One region of the Pseudoalteromonas sp. S2893 genome, then DNA from elsewhere that is predicted to be linked to it. Evidence: predicted binding sites of a transcription regulator. Region 1 holds the regulator's gene; the other holds the start of a gene.
What was found. Region 1 encodes LexA, which represses DNA repair genes until DNA is damaged. Its sites were predicted from a motif close to TACTGTATNNNNATACAGTA; they were not measured.
Positions count from the first base shown of each region.

Region 2: the regulator LexA is predicted to act here: its motif matches at 5,161-5,180, upstream of CWC04_RS11660 (YebG family protein).

Region 1 covers NZ_PNCY01000013.1:29,277-37,039, forward strand. The annotation lists gene CWC04_RS07855 (DUF7218 family protein) at 47-298, opposite strand; gene CWC04_RS07860 (hypothetical protein) at 532-912, shown strand; gene CWC04_RS07865 (PaaI family thioesterase) at 923-1,363, opposite strand; gene lexA (transcriptional repressor LexA) at 1,541-2,158, shown strand; gene coxB (cytochrome c oxidase subunit II) at 2,631-3,767, shown strand; gene ctaD (cytochrome c oxidase subunit I) at 3,767-5,359, shown strand; gene CWC04_RS07885 (cytochrome c oxidase assembly protein) at 5,359-5,889, shown strand; gene CWC04_RS07890 (cytochrome c oxidase subunit 3) at 5,925-6,800, shown strand; gene CWC04_RS20030 (DUF2909 domain-containing protein) at 6,700-7,011, opposite strand; gene CWC04_RS07900 (SURF1 family protein) at 7,026-7,763, shown strand, end outside; gene CWC04_RS07905 (transmembrane cytochrome oxidase associated protein) at 7,756-7,763, shown strand, end outside.
Region 2 covers NZ_PNCY01000019.1:7,847-15,609, reverse strand. The annotation lists gene CWC04_RS11690 (methylglyoxal synthase) at 1-458, opposite strand, end outside; gene CWC04_RS11685 (LysE family translocator) at 519-1,160, opposite strand; gene CWC04_RS11680 (multidrug effflux MFS transporter) at 1,157-2,350, opposite strand; gene CWC04_RS11675 (hotdog fold domain-containing protein) at 2,534-3,007, shown strand; gene CWC04_RS11670 (bactofilin family protein) at 3,015-3,506, opposite strand; gene CWC04_RS11665 (M23 family metallopeptidase) at 3,496-4,659, opposite strand; gene CWC04_RS11660 (YebG family protein) at 4,798-5,112, opposite strand; gene CWC04_RS11655 (ComEA family DNA-binding protein) at 5,458-5,754, shown strand; gene CWC04_RS11650 (DUF6170 family protein) at 5,766-6,068, opposite strand; gene dsbB (disulfide bond formation protein DsbB) at 6,070-6,588, opposite strand; gene fadR (fatty acid metabolism transcriptional regulator FadR) at 7,110-7,763, shown strand, end outside.

The DNA.
Region 1 (7,763 bases):
TATAAAAATAATAAAAAGGAGCGATAAAAAATCAGTGAGGCTGTGTTTAATGCTCACGTAAGGCATTTATTAGCCCTTGTTTGCTCATTTTAGAGCGGCCACTAATGCCGAGCTCTTTAGCTTTATTGTACAGCTGCTTTTTAGTGCGCTGCTCATACTTTGAGGCTTTGCCGCCTTTGACAGCAGTTTTATGAGTATTGCTATTAGCAATGCGCGCGGCTTTTTTTTTGCTCATGCCTTCATCTCGAAGCGCATCGTACTGATCGTCATTTTTAATTTGCGGGCCATGATCTACCATAATTGTCCTCCTGAAGCGTTTAATTACACAGTGTGTGTGTATAACTTTCATACATAAACGGTAAAATTAAGCGTAATTAGCCTAACCCGTTTTATAAGGCAAATTAGGTGCCAATGGCGTTTAAACAGGTATTTTCTATGAATAAAGCCATGTTTAGCGCTTAGTTGATTTGGTATAAAAGTAAAACTGCGTTAAAGTTTGCGATGAAACTATAAGAGGGTAAAAAGCAGACAATGTCGGAAATTCAATTTTTAAATGTAGATCTAGAGCTTGAGTCTAAACAAGATATTAGCGCCCTGGTGGCAGACTTAAAGAAAAACGCGATGGTTTTGCATTATGACAAAGACGAATATCGTCAATTGGCGCGTATTGAAGCCTCAGGTGATATAACCACGCCAGACAAAGCAATCAACCACTTATGTGAATTAATAGAGTCGTGTTCACGTAATGCGCTTAAGCAGTGGCTAAGCTGTTCGCGCAGAACGTTTGATATAGGCTTTGAGTCGGGCACGTCACCTAAGTGTTTTAACCAAGCTCTACATGCAGATACACTACTACGTATATCTGCCATTGGCGCTGGTATGGAAATAACGATTTACCCTATCGAAAAGTAGCCATAGTTAATTATTTGCGCTCGACAACCGCTGCGGTCATTTTTGATACGCAGCAAAGCTCGCCGCGGCTATTGGTTATTTTTATTTCCCATACAGAACTGCGCTTACCAATATGAAATGCACGAGTAACGGCGGTTAAAGTGCCATTTCGAGAGGCCTTTAAGTGGCTGGCGCTAATTTCCTGTCCAACACAATAAAATTTTGTAAAGTCCACTACAAAGTTAGCGGCGTAGCTTGCTACGGTTTCGGCAAGTACCACATTTGCGCCACCATGTACCATACCAATAGGATTATGATGCTCAGGAATTGCGGGCATGGTAGCCACTAGGTAATCATCTCCTATTTCGGTTATTTCTATGCCCATGGTTTTCATTAGCGTGCCTTGGCCGTTTATTCCCTCATCTAACTGTTTGCAAAGCTCTAATGTAATGGGTTGATGCCAAATACTCATAATTACTCCTTTATATTGAAAGCAAATTTATAGCATTTTAAATACTGAACGTCTGTAATTACCTAAAATTTATCCAGGTGCGGTGTATTTAGCTATTTTAAAGCACAATTTAAATTTGCGATTTTTATTTAACTGTATATACTCACAGTTAAATGTACTGTATGGAAAACCAGTTGTATGCGACCATTAACTAAACGCCAAGCTCAAATACTCGAACTAATAAAAGTTTTTATTAAAGACACTGGTATGCCTCCTACACGTGCCGAAATTGCGCAAACACTCGGTTTTAAAAGTGCCAATGCCGCAGAAGAGCACTTAAAAGCGCTTGCCAAAAAAGGTGTTATTAAAATGAAACCAGGCGCAAGCCGTGGTATTCAATTGGTTGAAGAAGAGGAGCCTGAGCAACTGGGTCTGCCATTAATAGGTAGAGTTGCAGCGGGTTCGCCTATTTTGGCGCAAGAGCATGTTGAGAGTCACTGTAAAATAGACCCACTTATGTTTAAACCAGCCGCCGACTTTTTACTGCGTGTTAACGGTATGAGTATGAAAGATATAGGTATTATGGATGGCGACTTACTTGCCGTACACCGTACTCAAACTGCAGAAAACGGCCAAGTTGTGGTTGCACGAGTAGATGAAGACGTAACCGTAAAACGCCTAGAAAAAGCAGGCCGAAAAGTATTATTACACGCCGAAAACGAAGAGTTTACGCCAATTGAAGTAGACCTTGAAAACGAATCTTTTAATATTGAAGGGTTAGCCGTTGGCGTAATAAGAAATGCCGATTGGATGTAATTTTTAACTATTTTTAAGTAATATCTATAAATGCGCACTTTTTAGTGCGCATTTTTGTTTTAAAAACAAACCTTCCACCATCTCAAAGCGCCCTAAAATTATTTAGGCTGTAAACTTTTTTTCACTCATACTTTTATCTTCCTAAGCGTGTTACATCCCTTAATTTTGCTCGTATCTTGGCTGTTAAATAACAATTTAATACGCCGTCATTTAGTCAATTTTAAAATATCACTTGATTGTTTTTTATACTAAAACTTGCTTGTTGTACGTTTTTTAGCTAATCATTAATGTGCTGGACTAACAATAACTCACAGCTTTTTAGTTATGAGAACACACAATATACACAAACCTTTTGTTGTCCTAGCGATACCAATCAAAAATAAGATTGGTTAAAAAATAAAAATAACGAATTGGCGTTTAAGCCGTATGCCTCTTCGCTTTGCATTCGCAATAGCATCAAAGGAGCCGTCACATGGGTAAACTGACCTCTACCTTGTGGCTTGTGTTGATTATGTTCCCGCAGCAAGTGCTGGCTAATAGCCAATACAATATGCGCAAGGGCGTAACCGATATAAGTAATAATGTATATCAGCTACACATGACCATATTTTTAATATGTTGTGTGATTGGGGTGATAGTGTTCGCAATAATGTTTTGGGCACTGATTCATCACCGTAAATCTAAAGGGGCAGTTCCTGCCCAATTTCATGAAAGTACCAAAGTAGAAATTCTTTGGACTGCCATTCCGTTTGTTATTTTAATTGCCATGGCAATCCCTGCCACTAAAACCCTCATTGCGATGGAAGATGCCAGTAAGGCTGACTTAACCATTAAAATTACAGGGTCACAGTGGAAGTGGCATTATGAATATATGGGCGAAGACGTAGAGTTTTACTCTATTTTATCTACCCCTCAAGACGAAATAGCCAACCTTGCTAATAAAAACCCTAATTATTTACTTGAGGTTGATAAACCTTTAGTACTGCCAATTAATCGAAAGGTGCGTTTTTTAATGACCTCTGATGATGTTATCCACTCTTGGTGGGTACCCGATTTTGCCGTTAAAAAAGATGCCAATCCGGGGTTTATCAACGAAACGTGGACCAACATTAACGAAGAAGGTATTTACCGAGGACAGTGTGCAGAGCTGTGCGGTAAAGATCATGGTTTTATGCCCGTGGTGGTTGAAGCTAAATCGCAAGAGGACTTTAACGCATGGCTTGCAGATGCTAAGCAAGCTAAGCAAAAAGCCGCACTTGCTGATGCAGCATTGCTTGATAAAACAATTCCTAAAGAAGAGCTAATGACACTAGGTGAGCAAGTGTATATGGCAAGTTGCGCTGCGTGTCATCAACCTACAGGTATGGGGCTACCGGGCGTATTTCCTGCGTTAAAAGGCAGCCCCATTGTTTTGGGTGATATAAAAGATCACATTGATGTAGTGATTCATGGCCGCCCAGGAACTGCAATGCAGGCATTTGCAAAGCAGCTCTCAATTAAACAACTTGCAGCGGTAATTACCTATAAACGTAATGCGTGGGGTAATGAAACGGGTGATGTCATCCAACCTAGTGAAATTCAGGCAGCACTTGATGCGGAGGCGAACTAATGAGTAGCATAGTAGAACAACCTAACGCCAATGACGCTCACCACGGCCATCACCCAGCCAAAGGTTTTAAACGTTGGTTATACACAACAAACCATAAAGATATTGGCAGCATGTACTTAATTTTTTCGCTGACTATGTTTTTAATTGGCGGTGCAATGGCCATGGTTATTCGGGCTGAGTTATTTCAGCCAGGATTACAATTGGTAGACCCACACTTTTTTAACCAAATGACCACAGTACACGGTTTAATTATGGTGTTTGGTGCTGTTATGCCAGCCTTTACGGGGCTTGCTAACTGGATGGTACCGCTCATGATTGGTGCGCCAGATATGGCGCTGCCCAGAATGAACAACTGGAGCTTTTGGATTTTACCCTTCGCTTTTTTAATTTTATTGGCCTCGTTATTAATGCCTGGAGGCGGCCCCGCATTTGGCTGGACGTTCTATGCGCCGCTTTCAACAACGTATAGTAACGACAACACTGCAATGTTTGTGTTTGCAGTGCACATTATGGGGATTAGCTCAATTATGGGCGCAATAAACGTAATTGTGACCATTGTTAATTTACGTGCCCCAGGCATGACATGGATGAAACTACCATTATTTGTTTGGACATGGCTAATAACCGCATTTTTATTAATTGCTGTTATGCCCGTACTGGCCGGAGCGGTCACTATGGTGCTCACCGATAAATACTTTGGAACCAGCTTTTTTGATGCGGCAGGTGGCGGCGATCCGGTGATGTTTCAGCACATATTTTGGTTTTTTGGCCATCCCGAAGTGTACATCATGATTTTACCCGCCTTTGGTATTATTTCGACCATAGTGCCTACATTCTCACGTAAAAAACTATTTGGTTATGCCTCAATGGTTTACGCAACCTCCTCTATTGCATTACTGAGCTTTATAGTGTGGGCACATCATATGTTTACGACCGGTATGCCCGTTGCTGGCGAGCTATTTTTTATGTACGCGACCATGCTGATATCGGTGCCTACAGGGGTAAAAGTATTTAACTGGGTAGCCACTATGTGGCGAGGGTCAATAAGTTTTGAAGTGCCCATGCTATTTAGTATTGCCTTTATTGTGCTGTTTACTTTAGGGGGCTTTTCGGGGCTGATGTTGGCTATAACGCCTGCTGATTTTCAGTATCACGATACTTACTTTGTGGTGGCGCACTTTCATTACGTGTTAGTTACGGGGGCAATATTTTCGATTATGGCGGGGGCTTATTATTGGCTGCCTAAGTGGACGGGCAACATGTACAACATTACCTTGGCTAAGTGGCATTTTTGGTTATCGCTGGTAAGCGTAAATGTATTGTTTTTCCCTATGCATTTTGTAGGGCTGGCAGGTATGCCGCGCCGTATTCCCGATTACGCCCTGCAGTTTGCTGATTTTAACGCAATCATAAGCATAGGTGGGTTTGCCTTTGGTTTATCGCAGTTACTCTTTGTGGCGGTGGTAATTAAATGTGCCCGAGGGGGCGATAAAGTCCCTGCAAAAGTATGGGATGGTGCTGAAGGTTTAGAGTGGGAAGTGGACTCTCCTGCGCCGTATCATACTTTTTCTACGCCGCCGGAAATTAAATAATGACACATGCACCGCTATTAAAGCGCCTAATTCTTATTTGTATAGGTATGTTTGCTTTTGCATTTGCCTTAGTGCCCTTATATGACGTGTTTTGCGACATAACTGGGCTTAATGGCAAGCCGTCGCTTGAACAAGCTAAGCAAAGTACACAGGTTGCACAAAATCGAGAAATAGGTGTGAGCTTTACAACCCATGCGCAAAGTGGTGCGCCGTTTATTGTTAAATCTAAAGAATACAGTGTTGATGTGAAACCAGGTGCCATGCGTGAGGTGATGTTTAGCGCAAAGAACACCAGTGATATCGATAAAGTAATGCAAGCGGTACCTTCTGTATCGCCCGGAAAGGCAGCCAAGTACTTACATAAAATAGCGTGCTTTTGCTTTGATCAACAACCCCTAAAAGCGGGTGAAGAACTTGAGTTTAAGCTGCTTTTTTATGTTGATACTGCACTGCCGAGCGATGTAGAAGAGCTAACTTTATCGTACACCGTATTTGATATTAGTGAGCAGCTAGTAGCAAGAAATAACTAGCCTGCATGTCTAGTGTAAAACTAGGAGCAAGTAACATGAATCAAGATTATGAAAACTACTACGTACCCGAGCAAAGTCCTTGGCCCATAGTGGGCGCGGTGGCGTTATTTTTTATTGCCGTTGGTGCGGCTTTAACAGTCATGAACTTAGAAAGTGAAGGGGGCAGCGGTGTGTACCTGCTATATGCAGGCATTGCAGTGCTGCTGTATATGATTTTTAGCTGGTTTAAAAATGTAATTAGCGAGTCTGATCAGGGCTTATATTCAGCGCAAATGGACCGCTCATTTCGACAAGGAATGAGCTGGTTTATATTCTCTGAAGTTATGTTTTTTATGGCCTTTTTTGGCGCATTATTTTACGCCCGCATACTGTCGGTGCCTTGGCTTGGCGGCGCTGGGAATAATGCAATGACCAACGAGGTGCTTTGGCCGACCTTTGAGGCCGTATGGCCACTACTAACCACACCAGCAGGTGAAACCACGCAAGCTATGGGGTGGCAAGGCTTACCCCTTATTAATACGCTTATTTTATTAGCGTCTTCGGTTACTTTGCATTTTGCTCACGTAGCCATTGAAAACAATAAACGTAAACCGCTAAAAGTGATGCTAGGGGCAACCATTTTATTGGGTGTGTGCTTTTTAGCATTGCAGGTAGAAGAATATATTTATGCCTACAACGACTTAAACTTAACACTAGATGCAGGCATTTACGGGAATACATTCTTTTTGCTGACAGGTTTTCATGGCATGCATGTGACCCTTGGCGCCATCATTTTGTTTGTTGTATTTGTGCGTATTTTAAAAGGCCACTTTACGAAAGATAAACATTTTGCTTTTCAAGCAGCGGCTTGGTACTGGCATTTTGTTGATGTGGTGTGGCTGTGTTTATTTGTTTTTGTGTATGTGTTGTAACGGTTAATGGTGAGTGATTAGCCTTTATAAAACCAAGTTTTACAGCGGCTATCACCATCACCAAAACCACCACAGAAAACAGCACGCGACGGCCTAAAAAATGCGACATAGGCCGACCGCCAGATTTATCGGTCACCATAATAAATAGCGCTCTAAACAAGTTGAAAAGTATAAATAGTAACAGCAGCACAATAATAATTTTAATAATCACTGGGTTGACCCTTTATGCAGTTAATTTTAAGGCGTAAACAAAAGCTTAGCTCATTTATCGCACTTTGCGTTGTGGTAGCTGTGGTGCTGGTATGTGTACGTTTAGGGTATTGGCAATTAGCAAGGGCTGAGCAAAAGCAGCAACAGCTAACAGCTATAGCTAACATGCAAACCCAAGGCGTAATGAGCTGGCAGCAATTACAGGCAATGCCTTCAAAGTGGAATAAAACAGGTGTAGTGGTTGAGCTTGTCGGAAAAATAATAAATCAGCAATACTGGCTTTTAGATAACCAAGTTTACCAAGGGCAGGTCGGTTACGATTTATTGGTGTTATTTAAGCCAAGCCAAGCAAGTGGCGCTTTACTCGTTAATTTAGGGTGGGTAAAAGCGCCTATTTCACGCAGCGAACTACCGAACATCCAACTTCCTAAACGTAATATTACGTTTAAAGCGCAGATAAAAGAGCGAAATTTAACGAGCTTTAACTTACAAACCAATGCGACAAAACAAGACCTTCAAAAACGAATCCAATCAATAGATTTACAAAAGCTAAGTGAGCAGAGTAATCAATCGTTATTTAATTTTATGGCTTATCGTCAAGGTGCTGGAGATGCGCTAGCTATACCGCATTATAAAGCGGTGGTGATGAGTCCGCAAAAGCACCAAGCGTATGCAGTGCAATGGTTTTTAATAGCCTTAGCCTGTGTAGTGGTGGCCATTTTTGCCAGTAAAAAGAGGACTAACAATGAAAAA
Region 2 (7,763 bases), on a different contig from region 1:
CTAATTTGTCGGGTTGCGAGGTATTTTTCGTAATCTGGCAAAGTACGTTCAAGCTCAGTGTCCATTAAGGGCGAGCTTAATAACATGTCGGCGCTGACTTCATTACAGGCCACAGGAATATTCCAAACAGCAGCTAAACGCAGTAATGCTTTAACATCAGGGTCGTGTGGTTGCGATGCCAACGGATCCCAAAAAAACACCAATACATGAATTTCGTGCTCGGCAATTTTAGCTCCTAGCTGTTGATCGCCCCCCATAGGGCCACTTAATAGCTGAATAACCTCTAGCCCGGTGGTTTTTTCGATTAAATGGCCTGTGGTGCCAGTACCGTATAAGGTGTGTCTGCTTAAGGCTTCTTTGTGTTTTTCGCACCATAATTTAAGCGCGGCTTTTTTACCATCATGCGCAACTAAGGCAATATTTTTATTAGCGGGTAGCGATTGTTTTTTTTGTTCCATGCTGCATCTTATTTTGTTGAGTAACCAAGGTTTTGGTTAAGTAATACCAATTTAGTGTAATTAGTATAATAAATTAATGGCCAGTGCAATAAATACCATGCCAGTCACTCGGTCTATCCAAAGTTGGCTATGTGGGTATTTTTTGAAAAATTGCGCTATTTTGTCGCCAAAATAAATATACGTACAGTCAATTGGGAAAGCAAAAATAGGGTAGAGCAGACCAAAAAAAGCTAATTGAAACGTTGCCGATGATAAGCTTGGGTCTACAAACTGAGGGATAAAAGCAATAAAAAATAACGCGACTTTAGGGTTTAATACCTCGGTCATCATGGCTTGAAACATGACATTTGGCTTTTTACTGGTGCTTACATGAGGCTTATCATCACTAGCGCAATCCACGGTATTTGGCTGCGAAAAAGTGCTTTTAATCATCACAAGCCCTAAATAGCACAAATAAGCCGCGCCTAAGTACTGTACTGCACTATAAGCGGTGGGCGAGGCTTTTAATACCGCGCTTAATCCAATAACAGCAAAAAATGTGTGTATTACTCCACCTAAAGCAAAGCCAAATGCGCTTTGCATACCTGCCGCTCTGCCATTGGCAAATGTTTGCGCCATTAAAAATGCGTTTGATGGCCCAGGGGCCACCGCCATTAAAAAGCTCGCTAGTAAAAAGGATGCTAAAAAATCAGGGTTGATCATGTATTAACCGGGTGCAATGTATGGGCTTTTTTACTCATTAAAATTAGCCAAAGTGGTGCCAGTAACAATAAATGAAAAGCAATTAGCCAAGGTGTGCTAAGGCCTAAATATTGCGTTAAAAACACAAGCACACTAGCGCCACTCATTTGCATAGCACCAATTAAGGCAGAGGCTGTACCGGCTTGTTTTGGAAAGCGCGATAACGCCATACCAGCCGCAGAGCCTAAGCTCAGGGCAAAACCAAGTGCAGCAATTAAAATAGGTAGCATAAGCGCAATGGCCGATTCTATATGGCTAAGTGCAATCATTAATATGCCAGAGGCTACCAATACTGTAACTCCAACGCGCAGGGCTTTTTGGCTATTACGTTTAATATAAATGGGCGTAATAAAGCTGGCTACAATACTTAATACGGCATTGAGCGTAAACCAAAAAGTAAAGTCGGCAACGGTGCCCCCTAAGTGCGTAATGATCCACCCAGGTGCCAAGGTGACATACACAAGAATCGCCGACATGGCGACCATACACAGTAAGCTATTAAATAAAAATATCGGTGTTTTTAATATTGGCACAAAGCGGCGTAAGTCCAATATATGCCCTTGGTAGTGACTATCAGCAGGGCGGGTTTCTCTAAATAAGGTGAGCGTAATGACTAGGCCCGCTAACGCAAACAAGGTTAAAAACATAAAGTTCATGCGCCAGCCAAATTGCACGGTAAGCCAAGCACCTAAAATAGGCGCAAGCGCAGGAATAAAACACACAATTCCATTTAAATAGGTAATCATTTGCCCGCTGCGTTCGCTGCCGTATTTATCACGTACAATGGCAAAAGCAACAACAAACGTAGCACATGCACCTAACCCTTGCAGAGCGCGTGCAAACATTAATACAGCAAAAGAGGGTGCCATGTAGGCAAGTAAGGCTGAGCCTGCATACAAACTAACACCTACAACCGCTACCGGCTTTCGGCCAAACTTATCTGCTAATGGCCCTGCAATTAATTGCCCTAAACCCACAGTAAGCATAAAAATAGCCACTGTTTGCTGAACCTGTTGTTCGGTTACGTTAAATTGCGTGGCAATAGTTGGAAAAGCGGGAAGATAAATATCAATTGCCATAGGGCAAAATATTACGAGTAACGCTAAGATGAGTAATAAAATTAAGTTAGGTTTAGCGGGCTGTGTTTGCATTAGGTCTCCTTTTGCTGGCTATTTTAGGTGCCCGCATATAAAAAAGAAAGGGCTTATGAGTGAGCCACGCTTTATTGTGATAAATATTTCATGACATTAGGATTAACAGCGCGGTGAATTGCGCTTTTTTTAACTGGTCTGATGTGTTAGTTTGAATTTATAAACACAAAATGGGAAATAACAATGAGTAATAAATCAGCCCTTTTAAAAACCTGGCTTAAATTTAAACGCTTACCTTTTGGCAATTGGTTGTTTAGCAAAGCGGTATGCATAAAAGCCCCGTATTTTGGCTCAATGAAACCTTACGTACTCGATTTAAGAGAAGGGCACTGTAGCGCTGTCGTAAAAAACCGCCGTAGTGTGCATAACCATATTGGGACTATTCATGCTATTGCACAATGTAACTTAGCTGAGCTGTGTGCTGGTGTAATGGTAGATGCCACCGTGCCTTATAAAACGCATCGCTGGATCCCAAAAGGAATGACGGTACACTATTTAGCAAAGGTTGATACCGATGTAACTGCTATTGCAGAAATCGACTTGCCTCGCCAATGGGTAGATAAAGAAGATTTAGTGGTGCCAGTTAAGCTTTACAATACCCGCAATGAACTGGTGTTCACTGCAGATATTACGATGTACATAACCGAGAAAAAGTAATGAGCGCTTAATTAGATTTGGCTTTATCAGCGGCTTGCTTATTAACAAACGACAAGTCGCTATCAGCATCATCAAGCAAAGTTTTTACTTCTTTAGCCGGCTTTAAATCTTCGCTAATAAGTTCCGGTTCTTCTTTTTCAAAGCGCTGTTTTAAGCTGCCTTCAATAATGGCTCCCGCATCAATACTTAGTGTATCGTGAAAAACATCGCCATGTACGTGAGCGCTGCTTTGAATATTCACTTCACTTGCGTTTAGTGAGCCAATAATTTTACCTTTTACAATGACACTTTTAGCTTCAACCACACCTTCAACAATGCCGGTAGAGCCAATTACCAGGTGCTCTGCCTTTATATCGCCATCAATTCGGCCATCTAGCTGCACTTCGCCTTGGCTGGTAAGTGTGCCAGTTAAGCGCACATCTTCAGAAATAATAGAAGGGGTATGATTTACTCTTTTTAACGTAGTTTGACTACTTGGTTGCTTTTTTTTACCGAACACGAGAAAGCGCCTTTGTTATTTTTAGAGGATTGACATGTTTGCCATCGAGTAACACTTCATAGTGTAAGTGGGTACTGGTACTTCTGCCAGTACTGCCCATTAATCCAATTACCTCATTTTTAGCAATTGTTTGGCCTTTTTTCACTTTAATTTTATTTAAGTGGCCAAAACGGGTGACCAAGCCATTTTTGTGCTCTAGCTCGATAAAGTTACCATAGCCGCCATTTTTACCTGCGCGCAATACACGTGCATCAGCAGGGGCAAAAATTTCGGTTTTATGCCAGCCGGCTAAATCAACACCTTTGTGAAAAGCGCGGCGGTTGTTCATCGGATCTTTACGTAACCCAAAGTTGCTCGAAATATAGTATTTAGCCGCAGGCAAGGGCAGTGAGTTAGGCAGCTCTGTTAAAAAGTTTTCAAGGTTGTTAAGTAATAATAGCTTATCAACAATGGCTAAAAACTGCCCTGGTATTTTAGTTTCATCAAATACATCTAACGGGCCACCTTGCGCAGTGGTTTGTGCGCCCAGTGCTAAATGTTGTTCAAGGGCTGACTCTAAGCCTGCGCCTTTTAACATCGCTAAAATTGCATCATGGCGTTTATTAATTTGCGCATCAATAAGCGCAAAATTATGCTCGTAGTATTTATTTAAGCGCTCATAACGTGCGGCAAAAGTGATTGGCGTTAGAAGGCTGGCGTGTTTGTTTTTCGGCTCTTCATCTACAAGTGGTTCATGAAACTCGCCTTTGTCTTGATTAACAGGCGATTCAAGTTGTTCTTCTAGTTTTATTGTCTCTTTACTAATAGATGCGGGGAGGGATTCAATCATACCTTGCAAAAGTGCCTGCTTTTGCTCTAGTACAGCAAGTTGTTCTAATTGCTTAGCGTGCAGTGCTTTTTGTTCTTGGACCTGTTTTTGCCACACTTGTTGTTTGTCAATTTGGCTTTGTTCTATGTCGGTAATTTTATTTGTTTGGCTATAAACACGAAAACTAGAAATACCGACCCAAGTAATAGTGCCTAAAATAAGCAGTACTGTAAAAAGCTGAAACCAAGGCGCCAAAACAACATGCTTAACTTCGCCATTTTGACGAATAAGCAACTGACGGGCTGGGAAAAATTTTTGGTAAAAAGACTTAATAAATACTGACATGGCACATAAACACTCGCTATTAACCGGATTAATGTATCAATTTCAGTTTAAAAAGCCAGAAAAAATTTGTAACTGTTCAAAAATTAATAAAAAAGGGCTGCTATTTAGTAGCAGCCCTTTATTTAAAATAGTCACAAATTAGCTAGCTTGTTGCTCGTCGTTATCTTTTATTGATGCTACGTTGTCGGCTTTTTTAGCTTTAGCTGTACTTTTTGTTGTGGGCTCTTTTGCGCCTTTTAACACCGCCATAAAGTCATCTTTACTCTTTGCAATTTCAAGCGCAAGCGATTCAACCTGTTGCTCGCTCAGTGGCACATCTACTTTTTCCAGCATTACTTCAAGCGATTCTGCTATATCGAGCATTTTGTCATAGGCATCCGCTTCTTTTTTAGTAGTAAACGTCATTCGCTCAACTCCGTTTCGTTCTACAACATATTTAACAACAACAGCCATGATCTCTCCTGCTTGATTGCGTGGTAATGTGGTTACTGACCCGTAGGTCACTGTTTTTATATACAGTAAATGTTTGTGTGTAAAATTGCAAGTATTCGGTGCATTTTTAGCTTGTCATCAATTTGACAAAAAAGCGTAACTTTACTTTAGTTAAGCAATCACTTGTTGTACCAGCTGCATTTTAGGTTTTCGGATTTAGGTGATTATGCACTGGAAATAATGTAAGTGATGCGCGTTGCTCCTTATTTAACATTATTTCCTCAAATAAAAATTAAGCACATGTTTAAAGCCAAATTAGCCGTTTAACTATAACGCTTTGGTATAAACAAAAATAAGGAATGACAAATGAAAAATCTATTAACGCTACTTATTATTAGCTTTTTAAGCTTTAGCGCGTTTACCCACGCTAACCCTGTTGAAGATAAGCCTATGGTTGAAATGCCGCAAGCGCCGGTTATTAATATTAATAGTGCCGATTCAGAAATGCTGGCCAAGTTGCCTGGTATTGGTAAGAAAAAAGCGCAGGCTATTGTTGATTACAGGGTTGAAAATGGCGAATTTGCCCAGCTGAGCGATTTAGCTAACGTAAAAGGAATAGGTAAAAAGCTTGTAGCTAAACTAGAAGGAAAAGTGTCTTTATAATAGGCAGGGCGCTAAGCGCCCTGTGAATACTGCTCAAGTGCTTTGGCTAAATATTTTTTAGCGAAGTTTATTTCAATCGGGGTTGTTAAAAGCGGGTAACATAGGCCACCTAAAATTAAAAAGGGAATGAGTTCCCACCCTTTAAAAACAGTAAATAATAAAAACAATGGGCTGAGCAATATCAGCTTTACTATTCTTAATAACACTCTATCGGTGGCAGGTAGCATGCTTAGCGCAATAGCAACAACGGCTTGTCGCTGCCTCACTTTAAGGTGCTTTAGTTCAGGCAGCTGACTGGTAAAAAACGTAAACATATTAAATAGTCTTTTTAGTAAGTAAGCGAGTGGTAACAATTACAAAAAGCGTGATAGTAAATAACGCAAATAGTATTTCCATCCATGCTGGCATACTTAATCCCGCAAATTGCCAATCGATATTACCGCAATCCCCTGTGGCTTGAAAAAAGCTTGGGATCCATTCATGCAATGGCATAAATGAAGGAAAGTTTGGCTCAAACTCACAGCTAAACGCAAAGGGATCGGTGGTTGTTTGCATTTCAATGTGCTCACGTGCAATAAAGTAACCCCACACACTTGATACACCCCACACTAAATAAGCGATAGCGCGTACTAATTTACTTTGTGGTTTAGTTGCGCCAATAATGCCTGCCCCTAATAAGCCTAATACCGCAGTTCGCTGGTAAATACACATAATGCATGGAGCAAGTCCCATCTGGTATTGAAAAAACAGTGCGGTGACTTCTAATAAAAATACAATGCCTGTAAATAGTAGCCATGGAGTACGTTGAGTAGGGAGTTGTGCTAGCCAGTTCATAAAAAATCCGCATTGAAATAAGACGTTGAATTATGTACTAGGATAAAGTAACGAGCAACAAAAAGGGTAAAAAAGCTACCGAAGTCGCTTTTTTTAAGATGAAATTAATAAGCGGTTATGGCCAATCCTATTTAGGGAAAGGTTAAGCTTAATTTGCTAAGTGAACATGTAATATAAGATTGGTTCGCTAAAAAGGCTTGTTTAAACGTTACAGTTAACAGGCTCTGCTGTATGCGACTTTTGAATGTGCTTGTTGCCGCACACGGGAATTATTGTAGTAATGCAATGGTTAAGCAAAAACAGCAATAGCATTAATGTACCTACTATGAATAGGGTTAATTTATTTAGCTAATTAGGCCTAATTTAAGCATGTTGAATTTTATTATTTACTATTGCGAAATTTTCAGCGGTTGGTTGGCACTTATATCCACGAGTTTACTTGTTAGTTATATTTCATCTGGTACAATCTGTCAGTTATTCGTATAAAACGATGAGTTGTGATTAATTCGAGTGGGAATTGAATGAGAATTTTTAAAGCTAAAAGCCCAGCAGGATTTGCTGAAGAGTATATAGTTGAATCTATCTGGAACGGCGATTTCCCTCCAGGTTCAATTCTACCTGCAGAGCGTGAGCTTTCTGAGTTAATTGGTGTAACCAGAACAACCTTACGTGAAGTACTGCAACGTTTAGCACGCGATGGCTGGCTAACTATTCAGCACGGCAAGCCAACCAGAGTGAATAATTTTTGGGAAACATCGGGTTTAAACATACTCGAAACGCTGGCGCGCTTAGATGAAGACAAAATGCCAGAGCTGACCGATCAGTTATTATCTGCACGTACTAATATTAGTGCTATTTATACCCGTGCAGCGATAAAGCTTAACCCTGAGCGTGTTATTGAGATTTTATCAAAAAGCGATGAACTTGAAGACACTGCGCAAGCTTTTGCAGATTACGATTACAAAGTACACCACGAATTAGCTGTCGCTGGTAATAACCGCATTTACGTACTTATACTTAACGGTTTTAGAGGGTTTTACTTTAAAATTGGTTGTCATTATTTCTCAGACGCAGGCACTCGCCAGTTAGCACGTCAATTTTATAAAGACCTAACAGTATTGGCTGAAAACCGTGAGCATGATGGCGCGATTTCAATGATGCGTAAGTTTGGCCAT